DNA from 3 places in the Arthrobacter sp. NPDC058192 genome. Region 1 is predicted to be linked to each of the others. Evidence: riboswitches for the same ligand, from Rfam matches in the RefSeq annotation. Region 1 holds a riboswitch; each other region holds the start of a gene.
The links. A riboswitch is a leader RNA that binds a small molecule or an ion and turns the genes downstream of it on or off. The one in region 1 is predicted to bind cyclic di-AMP.
Positions count from the first base shown of each region.

Region 2: linked by a shared signal. The riboswitch ahead of ACFVVK_RS10090 (hypothetical protein) and the one ahead of ACFVVK_RS10930 (NlpC/P60 family protein) in region 1 are both predicted to bind cyclic di-AMP.
Region 3: linked by a shared signal. The riboswitch ahead of ACFVVK_RS13755 (hypothetical protein) and the one ahead of ACFVVK_RS10930 (NlpC/P60 family protein) in region 1 are both predicted to bind cyclic di-AMP.

Region 1 covers NZ_JBHVVJ010000009.1:105,210-108,475, forward strand. The annotation lists gene ACFVVK_RS10920 (NTP transferase domain-containing protein) at 1-373, opposite strand, end outside; gene ACFVVK_RS10925 (HNH endonuclease) at 400-900, opposite strand; gene ACFVVK_RS10930 (NlpC/P60 family protein) at 1,122-1,895, opposite strand; cyclic di-AMP (ydaO/yuaA leader) riboswitch at 2,190-2,373, opposite strand; gene ACFVVK_RS10935 (M23 family metallopeptidase) at 2,494-3,266, opposite strand, start outside.
Region 2 covers NZ_JBHVVJ010000008.1:105,712-108,977, forward strand. The annotation lists gene ACFVVK_RS10085 (glycosyltransferase) at 1-169, opposite strand, end outside; gene ACFVVK_RS10090 (hypothetical protein) at 333-1,142, opposite strand; cyclic di-AMP (ydaO/yuaA leader) riboswitch at 1,142-1,329, opposite strand; gene ACFVVK_RS10095 (ATP-binding protein) at 1,486-3,123, opposite strand; gene ACFVVK_RS10100 (response regulator transcription factor) at 3,145-3,266, opposite strand, start outside.
Region 3 covers NZ_JBHVVJ010000013.1:16,980-20,245, forward strand. The annotation lists gene ACFVVK_RS13740 (DNA alkylation repair protein) at 1-17, shown strand, start outside; gene ACFVVK_RS13745 (cation:proton antiporter) at 54-1,232, opposite strand; gene ACFVVK_RS13750 (hypothetical protein) at 1,240-1,494, opposite strand; cyclic di-AMP (ydaO/yuaA leader) riboswitch at 1,669-1,869, shown strand; gene ACFVVK_RS13755 (hypothetical protein) at 1,873-2,574, shown strand; gene ACFVVK_RS13760 (sensor histidine kinase) at 2,704-3,266, opposite strand, start outside.

The DNA of each region.
Region 1 (3,266 bases):
CGCTGACCGCTGCCGCGGACCGCGGCATGTCACAGGCAAGGACCAGGGTGAAGGGCGCCGGAACACCGGCGGACCCCAAGGCCGCGGAAGCCCGCCCGGCGCCGGGTTTTCCGGCGTGGTCCGCAGCCAGCGCGCTCAGTCCGGCGGCGATGGCGGCGGACGGCCCGGCGAAGGGCGGCTCTTCCCGGCAGTTCAGGATCCCGTCGGGAAGGTCACCCGGGTCGGGACCGACGACGACGATGCGGCCGGCCGCGTCCGCGGCACCCAGCGACCGCTCCAGCAGCGTGGCGCCGTCGTACGTCAGCTTGGCCTTCGGGACACCGCCAAGGCGCGAAGACCTGCCCCCGGCGAGAATAATGGCATCGAACTCCACCCGCCCAGCCTAGCGCGGTGTCTGGTTCAGGCGGCCGATTCTGGCAGCAGGAAGGGATCCCAGGCGGGAGTCGGCTTTTCGAGTTCCTTGATCTGCCACATGGTGCCCTTTGGAGGTCCGGGGGCAAAGCCGAGTTTCCAGCCCATCTCCCCCGGCGTGTGGTCGCCCTTGGCGTTGTTGCAGCGCAAGCAGGCCGCGACGAGGTTTTCCCAGGAGTCCGCGCCGCCCCGGGACTTGGGCTGGACGTGGTCGATCGTGTGGGCGGCCTTCCCGCAGTAGGCGCAGCGGTGGGCGTCGCGGCGGAGCACGCCGCGGCGGCTGACCGTTGTGATGGTGTTGTACCGCGGCCGGACGTAGCGGTTCAGGAGGATCACGGACGGGCGGCCCAGTATGTCCTGGGGACCGACAACGGGTTCGTCCCCTTCGGCCACCACGCTGGCCTTTCCGGTCAGGACAAGCACGAGCGCCCGGCGGAAGGTGACCACCGCCAGCGGTTCATATCCAGCATTCAGAACGAGAGTGCGCATGCGCATACCTCTTCACGGCCGCACCCGCCAGGGGCACGAGGGCCGGCTGCCCTCTGCATGGTCGGGCTATGGATCGACAAGACAAGAGTAAACACTCAACTGCCGGATCACCGAATATTTCTTCCGCGTGGCGGTGGGCGGCGCGGGACGTTCATGGCCCGGTAACGCAAAAGACCCCCGCCTCAACAGGCGGGGGTCTTTAGAGGTGCGGAGGCTTTTGCCTAGCCGCCAACGCGGATGAAGACGGGGCCGGAGCCGACGTTCACGCTGTACAGTGCGGTGGTTCCGCCGTTCCAGCCGCCGTGGACTGCCATGCCGTTACCGACGTAAACAGCGATGTGAGCCATGCCGACGCCGCCGTTCTGGTAGTAGGCCAGGTCGCCCGGACGGGCTTCGGCGGCGCTCACGGTGCGGCCGAGGGACAGGTAGCCTGCCGGCCAGCCGTGGTAGTGGATGCCGGCTGCGGCCAGCGCGTTGGTGGCGAGGGCGGTGCAGTCCTGCGCCACGCCGATCTGCGCGTAGGCAGCGGCGGCGATGGTTGCGCCGGCGCCGCTTGCGACTGCAGCGGCGGGGGCCTGGGCAGCTGCGCCGCTGACGCCAAGCTTGGTGCCGGCGGCCTGGGCGCCGCCGGCCTGGGTGGCCGTCGATTCCTGGACCTTGACGACGGGCTTGGCAGCCTCGACGACGGGAGCCGGCGACGTGGTGACGGCGGGCTTCTCGTAGGAGATCGCGATGGTGGAGGCAGCCGAGATCGTTGCCGGAGCAGCCGACTGGACTTCCAGGGCGGAAGCGGAGGTGGATTCGCGCTGAACGTTGGTCTCAGCAGCGTTGGCTGCGATTCCGCTGGTCAGAACCAAGCCGGAAGCTGCGGCGATGACCGCGGCCTGACGGCCCATGCCGCCGGCGTTGTCGCCGACTGCCTTGGCAATAACAGCCAGCGAGTTGGTCTTGGTGACCTCGGCGCGGTGCCGTGCAACGGTTGCACGAGTAGTCATTAAGTTCTCTCTTTCGTGTTCCTGGGCCGCGCGCTTTCGGGCGCGGGCTTAGGACGCTCCGGCATCTTGGGGGTACGCCGGATCGCCCCGAAATGGGTTACTTAGCGAAGGGTGTACTGCGAAGACGCGCCAAAAGCGGCGACTGCATGCTGTCCGGACTCGATAGAGAATGAGCCAGCGGAAAGTGATCCAATCCGGGCGCCGGCAAGGGCGGCACGTGATGTGGATTTGAGCGGGCTCATAGGAGCCCCGCCCGTGCGCATGCGCGCGGCGTTGTGGCGTGAAGACACGAAGGTAGCCTCTCCCAATGCCTACGAGGTGAGCTGTCGGATTCGGATGGGAGTCACCCGGCCGCGCCGCTTCCTGGGAAGCTTTGCGACTTAACCCCTAGGCCTTCTTTCGAAGGCCAAAATTGGTTCCCCCGCCCCTGCCAGACGATGTAATGCGAACGGACCTTGAGCGGTGGCAGAGCTAGGCAATCCACTCAAGAGCGCCAACTTCGGAAAAGTTGGCGTGCTTCAAACCCTACAGCAGTCGGACCTCAAAGTCACATTCAGATCACGGCGTGTCACAAGGATGCGAGAGTGGCCCATCATCTTTAGAGCCAGCCGAGGGGGTCAACGACGTCGCCATTGACCATGACTTCAAAGTGGAGGTGGCAGCCCGTCGAGGCGCCGGTGGTCCCGCTCATGGCGATGATGTCGCCGCGCGAGACCTTCTGGCCGACCTTGACCGAGGAGGAGGACAGGTGGTTATACGTGGTCTCCAGGCCGTTGCCGTGGTCAATGACCACGCGGTTTCCGCCACCGTAAGGATGCCAGCCATTGAAGGTCACGGTGCCGCTGGCGGCGGCATGGACACCAGTGCCGCACTTCGCGGCGTAATCCTGGCCCCGGTGGAACTCCCCCGGACCGCCGGTGATGGGGTTCACACGGTAACCGAACGGCGAGGCAGTGACCATCTGGTCCAGCGGGGCGCCGAGTGTTCCGGCGGAGGCGGCACGCGTGATGCTGCCCACAGACTGCGCACTAAGCAGCTGCTTGAGCTTGCCGTCGGGGTCGCCCTTGGTGGCAACAGCCGTGCGGCTGAAGTCGACCTTCGCGGCGGCCGCAGCGGTGACATCCGGCTGAACGGCAGCAGAAACCGCGCCGGTTCCCGCGGAGGTGGCCATCACGGGGCTGGTCACGGGTACCGTCACCGTGAGGACCAGGCCCGTGGCGGCCAGCGCGATGCCGGCCTTCTGCCCCACGCCGCTGGCTGCGGCGAAATCCGTAACCTGACGGAACGGAGCGCGGCGGCGGCGGCGTTCGTCGCGGTGCGCGTCGCGCGGGCGCTCGGCCATATGCTCGACGACGGGACGCGGCTCCGGAG
Region 2 (3,266 bases), on a different contig from region 1:
CTTCGGTGGTGAACGGGAGGGCAAACGCGCCCGCAGCAGGGCCGGCAAGCGTGCCCGGGACGGCCACGTCGGCCAAGGCCAGCGCGGACGATGCAGCGGGTCCCGCCGGGACCGCCGGCGTCGCCGCGGGATGGGGAAGGGTTCCTGGGGCCTGGTCTGTGAACGTCATGGTCCCACTTTCCCGGCGGCCCATATGAAGGCTTTAGGGCGAAGCTGTGCGGGGCCTGTGGAAATCGGGCCCGCTCCGGCTCCCGCCCGCGCAGAGGAGGCCCCGGATCACGTGGATCCGGGGCCTCTGTGCGCGCTGTGCGCGGGCTGGCTGTTTTGCCGGCCTAGTACCAGTTGTGTGCCAGGTGGAAGTCCAAGGCCCCGCAGGGGGAGCCGTAGCGCGACTTGACGTAGTCCAGTCCCCAGTTGATCTGGGTCCGGTAGTTGGTCATGTAGTCGGCACCGGCGCTCGCCATCTTCGAGGCAGGCAGGGACTGGACCACACCGTAGGCGCCGCTGCTGGCGTTCGTCGCAGTGGTCTTCCAGTCCGATTCCTTGGTCCAGAGCTTTTGCAGGCACGGCATCTGACCGGCGCCCCAGCCGTAGCTGCCCAGCTTGGCGGCGGCGTAAGCCTGTGCTCCAGCCGGGTCGTTGACGGCGACAGGCGCCTTTGCGGGGGCTGGTGCCTTTTTGGGGGCAGCCACCTTCACGGGGGCAGCCGCCTTTGCGGGCGCCTTAGCCGGGGCGGCCACCTTCACGGGCGCCTTTGCCGGAGCGGCGGCCGGCGCTTTGGCGGGCTTGGCCGCGGCGGTCCGTGCTGCCGTGTTGTGCTGCGCTGCAGGCGCCGGCGCAGCGACCAGGACCTGTTCGAAGTTAAGCTTGGGCAGCGGGTCGGCGAGCGTGGCCGCCTCGGTGCCCGCAGCGTTCGTCGCGTGGGCGCCCGTCTCGGCTGCCTGGACAGCGGCGGCACCGCCGGCCAGCAGTACGGCGCAGGTGGCTGTCGCGACGGCGGCGCGGCGGCTGCTGATGCCCAACCCGGCGGCCAGCCGGGACAGGGCAGTCGTCTTTTTCGCCGGTTCGGCGCGGTGGCGCGTCTTGGCGGTGCGGGAATCGGAAACGCCGTCAGGGCGCGTTTGTACCTGGAATTCAGTCATGATCGCCTCTCATACGCCGGCGGAGTTAGCTGTCGGGTTCGGATGAGGTCATCCGGCCGCACGGAAAATCACGTGTCGGCTTCACCCCGAGGGCGCATGAATGCAGAATGCCCGGGAACTCTGGGTCCCCCGCCTCTGCCTGTACGAGCGGAATCCGGGAAGCGGCAGAGTTTGGCGTTCATCCGGATACGCGGCACTAGTGACGGCCGCACGCTAAAGACGCTACAGCACTCGGACGCCGAAGTCACAATTTGGTAACAGGAGTCACAGTGGCGGGGTGTCGGCTTGCGTCGAGTCTCCGGGCGGGGAGATAGAGCTGGAGATGGTGGGTCCGGTGGGCTGGCTACACCACCGGCGGCACGGCAGGCAGCCGGACAGCGAACTCGGTGCGGCCAGGTCGTGACGTGACTTCCACAGTGCCGCCATGGGCCTCCACGATCGACTGGACAATGGAGAGGCCCAGGCCGCTCGTGCCTTCGGACGTCGGCACGGCAGCAGCCGCGCCGCGACTGCCGGGGACGCCATCGGCGGCACCGCCGCGGCCCCCGGAAGCAGCCCGAGAAACAGCGGCAGAAACTTCCCGGGCGGCGGACCCGGACCGGGCGCCCGCCGTCGCCACCGCGGGCCTGGGTGCGGCGTTGGCCGCCGGATTGCTGCGTGCGGCGTCGGCCCGCGCGAAGCGGGCGAAGACCCGGCCGACGAACTCCGGGGCGATGCCGCCGCCGTTGTCCGTTACCGTGACCACGGCACTGCCGTCGGCCGAACGCATGACGCCGGTGACCACTGTGGTTCCCGGTGCCGTGTGCTTGCGCGCATTGGACAGGAGGTTGGCGATGACCTGGTGGAGCTGCGCCGCGTCGCCGCGAACGGCCACAGGCCCGTCTGGGAGTTCCAGCTGCCAGACATGGTCCGGCGCCATGACCTTTTCGTCGCTCACCGTCTCGATGGCCAACTGGGTGAGGTCGACATCGGCCATCTTGAGCGGCTGCCCCTCGTCCAGCCGCGCCAGCAGCAGCAGGTCTTCCACGAGGGTGGTCATTCGCTCAGACTGGCTTTGGACGCGGGACAGGGACCTCTCGCCGTCGGGCGTGAAGTGCTCGGTCATCCGCATCAGCTCTGTGTAGCCGCGGATGGCCGTGAGCGGTGTGCGGAGCTCGTGCGAGGCGTCAGCAACGAACTGCCGTACCTTCGTTTCGCTCTCCTGCCGCGATTCCAGGGCGCTGGCGACGTTGTCCAGCATCTGGTTTAGTGCGTGGCCCACGCTGCCCACTTCCGTTCCAGGATGGGCGGCCGACGCCGGGACGCGCACCCCCAGCGCCACTTCGCCGGCATCCAGCGGCAGGCGAGAGACCTTGGTGGCCACTTCGGAGAGCTGCTCCAGCGGCTTCATGGTGCGCCGGATCAGGGCCGTGCCCGCGAGTCCGATCAGCACAAGCCCTCCGGCGGATACCACCACCATGGTCCACACCAGCGAGGCTAAGGTGTTTTGCTTTTCTGCCAGCGGGAGCCCGGTGACAATGATGTCGCCATAGGGTGCGCGCGCGGCCGTAAGCCGGTACGCGCCCGCCGAAAGGGTCCGGTCCACTGGTACACCGTTCGGGGTGAGTGCCAGTAGGACCGCATTGTCGTCGGGGGAGAGGCTCTCCCGGGTGCCGTCACCGGCCAGGAAGCCGGCCCTGCTGACCGCGCCGTCGAGCAGCCGTGCGTTCAGCGTCCCGGCGCCCTGCCCGCGGGCCTCGAGGGGGTCGGGACGGCCGCCCGGGTTGCCGACGGCGGGCCGGCCGAACTCGCTCGAGCGGTGGGAGGCCTGGCCGAGCTGGTCATCGAGCTGCCGGGTGAGGAAGAGATCCATGGAGGCGTAGCTGAACAGACCCACCGCGCCGCAGATGGCCACCAGCAGTGCCATCGCGACCAGTACCAGCCGGGTGCGCAGATGCCACGTGGACGGGTTGCGCCAGTCGCGTCCGGGAGCCCGGGTCACGCCGGAAAGTGTGGGCACGGATCAGTCCGCCGGCTTCAGGACGTAGCCAGCGCCACGCACGGTGTGGATCATGGGCGCGTGATTGGCGTCGACCTTCTTGCGGAGGTAGGAGATGTACAGTTCCACGATGTTCGCCTGGCCGC
Region 3 (3,266 bases), on a different contig from region 1:
CACCCGACGCGGGGTGAAACTAAGTTCGGTCCCTGCGATCGACAGGTACCGCCTTATCCGACGGCGCTGCCGGCATTGCCGCGTCCTCCGTGGACGTTCGGCGGAAGTGCGAACGTCCTGGCGGCCCGCGACCCGGCCACAGCGCTCGCCGCAATGGTGACCAGCGCACCCACCAGCAGGGCCGCTGCCTCGCCGGGGAGCAGCACCTGAAGCTGCGTGCCGATGCTCGCCGCCGCCACCGGAACGCCGAGCTGGGCCGCCGACAACACACCGAGCGGCAGCGGGAGTCCCAGGAAGGCCAAGCCCGCGTGGGTCAGCAGCGTTCCCGCCCCCAGGGCCATGCCCAAGCCGATCATGTCCGGATGCCCGGCCAGGTCCTTGAGTGTGAGGGAGGCACCAAGCCAGACGAAGAACACCGGGCCCAGAAAGCCGTCACTGACGGCGAACAATTGCCGGGCCAGCCGCCGCGGTTCGCCGACGGCAGCCATGACCAGGCCGAAGGAGAAGCCGGCCATCATCACCGAGACATTGCTGAACGTCGCCACACCGGCCAGGGCAAAAAGGACCGCCAGCTGGACGCGCAGTTCCAGGGCGAACTTGCGGGCTTCCGAGAGCCGGTGGAAGCGCCCGCGGATGCCGCTGCTCTCCAGCCGACGCAGCACAAAGAAGAGCGCGACGGAGCACGCCGTCACTGTTAGCAGGCCCAGTGCCGCCCGCCCGGCGTGCGGCGGGTCCACCATAAGCGGCAGCGCCACAATGCAGGCGATGTCGGCGATCGCCACCTGCGCGATCATGGCGACGACGGCGGGTCCGCCCAGCCGCAGGGAGTCGACGATCGGAAGGACCAAGGCAGCCGACGACGACGCCAGCAGCACGACGTACAGGGGAGCATGTCCGGTCCCGAAAAGCAGACCGATTCCGGTTCCGACGGCCACGGCAGCCGCTGTGGCAGCCGCGGCCCGCCGGGCACCATGGCCGAGTGCGGAACGGATCACCGGATCCCTCACCGGAACATGGGTTCCGGCCACAAACATCATCAGCGCAAACCCGATGTTGGCCAGCAGGCTGAATGTCGGATCGGCCGGGTCCACGAGGCCCAGCCCGCTCCGCCCGATCAGGATTCCTGCCAGCAGTTCGCCCAGCACCACCGGCAGCCGCCAGCGCACCGGCAGTGCCAGCAGGGGACCGGCCAGGGCCGCGACGGAGATCAGCGCCAGGGACAGGAACGTCATGGCGCGCCTAGCCTGCCGACCGGCGTTCCACCACCGCGTACGCTCGGCCATCCAAGAAGGCCCAGTCATTGACCACCATGAACCCGAGCGTGTCCACCCGGTCGTTCAGGACGTGCTCGTCGAAGCCGCCGTCGCGCGGTTCCGCATCCCACGTAGCCACGTGCACGTCTTGCCCGTCCAGGATCAGCAGTTCGGTGTTGACGTCGAAATCCTCCTGGGGCTGGTTGCTCAACTGGCAGATGGCAACGCAGTGGTTTCTCATCTTGGGCCTCCGCTTCGAGGTGGTGCTGATGGCATCATCCTACGTTCGGAAGCCCTGCCGCCCTATGGGCAGCGTCCGCTCCGGGTGTGGCCTTCGTTACCTTAATGTGACATTTGGCCGGACCTCGGGTTACCGTGGATATGTGCCCAGTTGATTCCGAGACGGGCGCCCCCCAGCCGATTGCCTAACTCTGCCGCGGCCCGGGGGTAACTCGCATCGACGACCGGCAGAGACGGGGAAACCACTTTTGACCTGCTGATCACGCAGGTCTTGGGGTGAAGCCGCACAGTGCCCGCTATGACGGGCCCGGGAGTGCGGCCGGGTGCCTCCCATCCGAATCCGACAGCTCACCTCGCAGGCATTGGGAGAGGTACATTCTTGTCTTCAATCAATACTTTTGCGCGCCATGCCGCCGTTCTCGCCGCCGCATCGGGCCTCGTTCTGACCACCGGAATGGCGGCCAACGCCGCCACAGCACCGGTGCAGCGCGGTGCCGTCGCGGCGTCCCATGTGGACGTCAAGGGACTGGTCAGCGCGCCGCTCACGGCCGATTCAAGCGTTAGGATCAGCTTCGACCGCCCCGCGGTGGCTGCCGTCGCCGCGCCGGTCACCCAACAGCCCAAGCCCGCCGCCGCAGTTCCTGCCGCAGTTCCCGCAGTAGCGCCTGCGGCGAAGCCCGTGGCGCCGAAGGCAACCGTGCACGTTCAGGCGGCCCCGGCCGCAGCGCCCGCTGCCAAAGCCCCCGCCGCTCTGGCGCCCGCTGCCGGCCGCAACGCCATCATGCTGGCTTCCGCCTACCGCCAGGTGGGCATCACGCAGGACTGCACCGCCATGGTGGAAAAAGCCCTTCGCGCGGCGGGTAAGCCGGTTGGCGACATCGGTCCGCGGGCCTTCCTTGGCCTCGGAACCCGTGTCTCGACCCCGATCCCCGGCGACATGGTGGTCCAGTCCGGCCACGTCGGCATCTACGCCGGCAACGGCCGCGTGGTCAGCGGCGGCATGAACTACAAGAACCAGACGATGGTCCACCCCCTCTCCTGGCTCACCGCGACGGGCCCCGTGACCTTCGTCCGCGCCTAGGCCGTAGTGCCCCACGGGGCGAGAACACTTCCAGGCCAGAACAAACCGGGCCTGTTAGTCCGGAAAGACCGGCGATCGACTGCCTTTGGGGGCAGGCGATCGCCGGTTTTTTCCTGTGCCGTCACTCTGTCATATGCGATGCGGTCTCCTTGCGCCCTCATCCGCTGCCAGCGGAAGCGTCATCTTCATGACGGTTCCTCCGGGACCGGTCGCAGCCACCGCGACGGTGCCCCCGGCAGCCACCGCGATTTCCCGGACCAGGGCCAAACCAATGCCGAAGCTCCGCTGTCCCTGCGTCCCGCCGCTGCTGGAGGTCCGCACAAAACGGTCAAAGATCCGGTCCTGGTCCACACCGGTGATTCCGGTCCCCGTGTCCGCAACGGTGATGACCGCGCGCTTTTGCTCGATCGCGGTCCTGATGGATACGCGGCCGCCCGGCGGGGTGTGAGCGAGCGCGTTATCTGCCAGGGCGAGGACAGCACGGCGGAATGCATTTTCATCGACCCGCGCCTGCGGCCGGGCGTCGGCGGCGAATTCCAGGTGTACGTCCCGTTGCTCTGCCACCAGCCGGATGCTCTCGGCAACGCCGGCGGCGGCGACGGCCAAATCCACTGGCGGTATTGCTGGGTTGGGGGCGTCGGCGGTTGCGGCGAGCAGGAGTTCGTTGACGATGCCGGTCAGCGTGGCAGCGT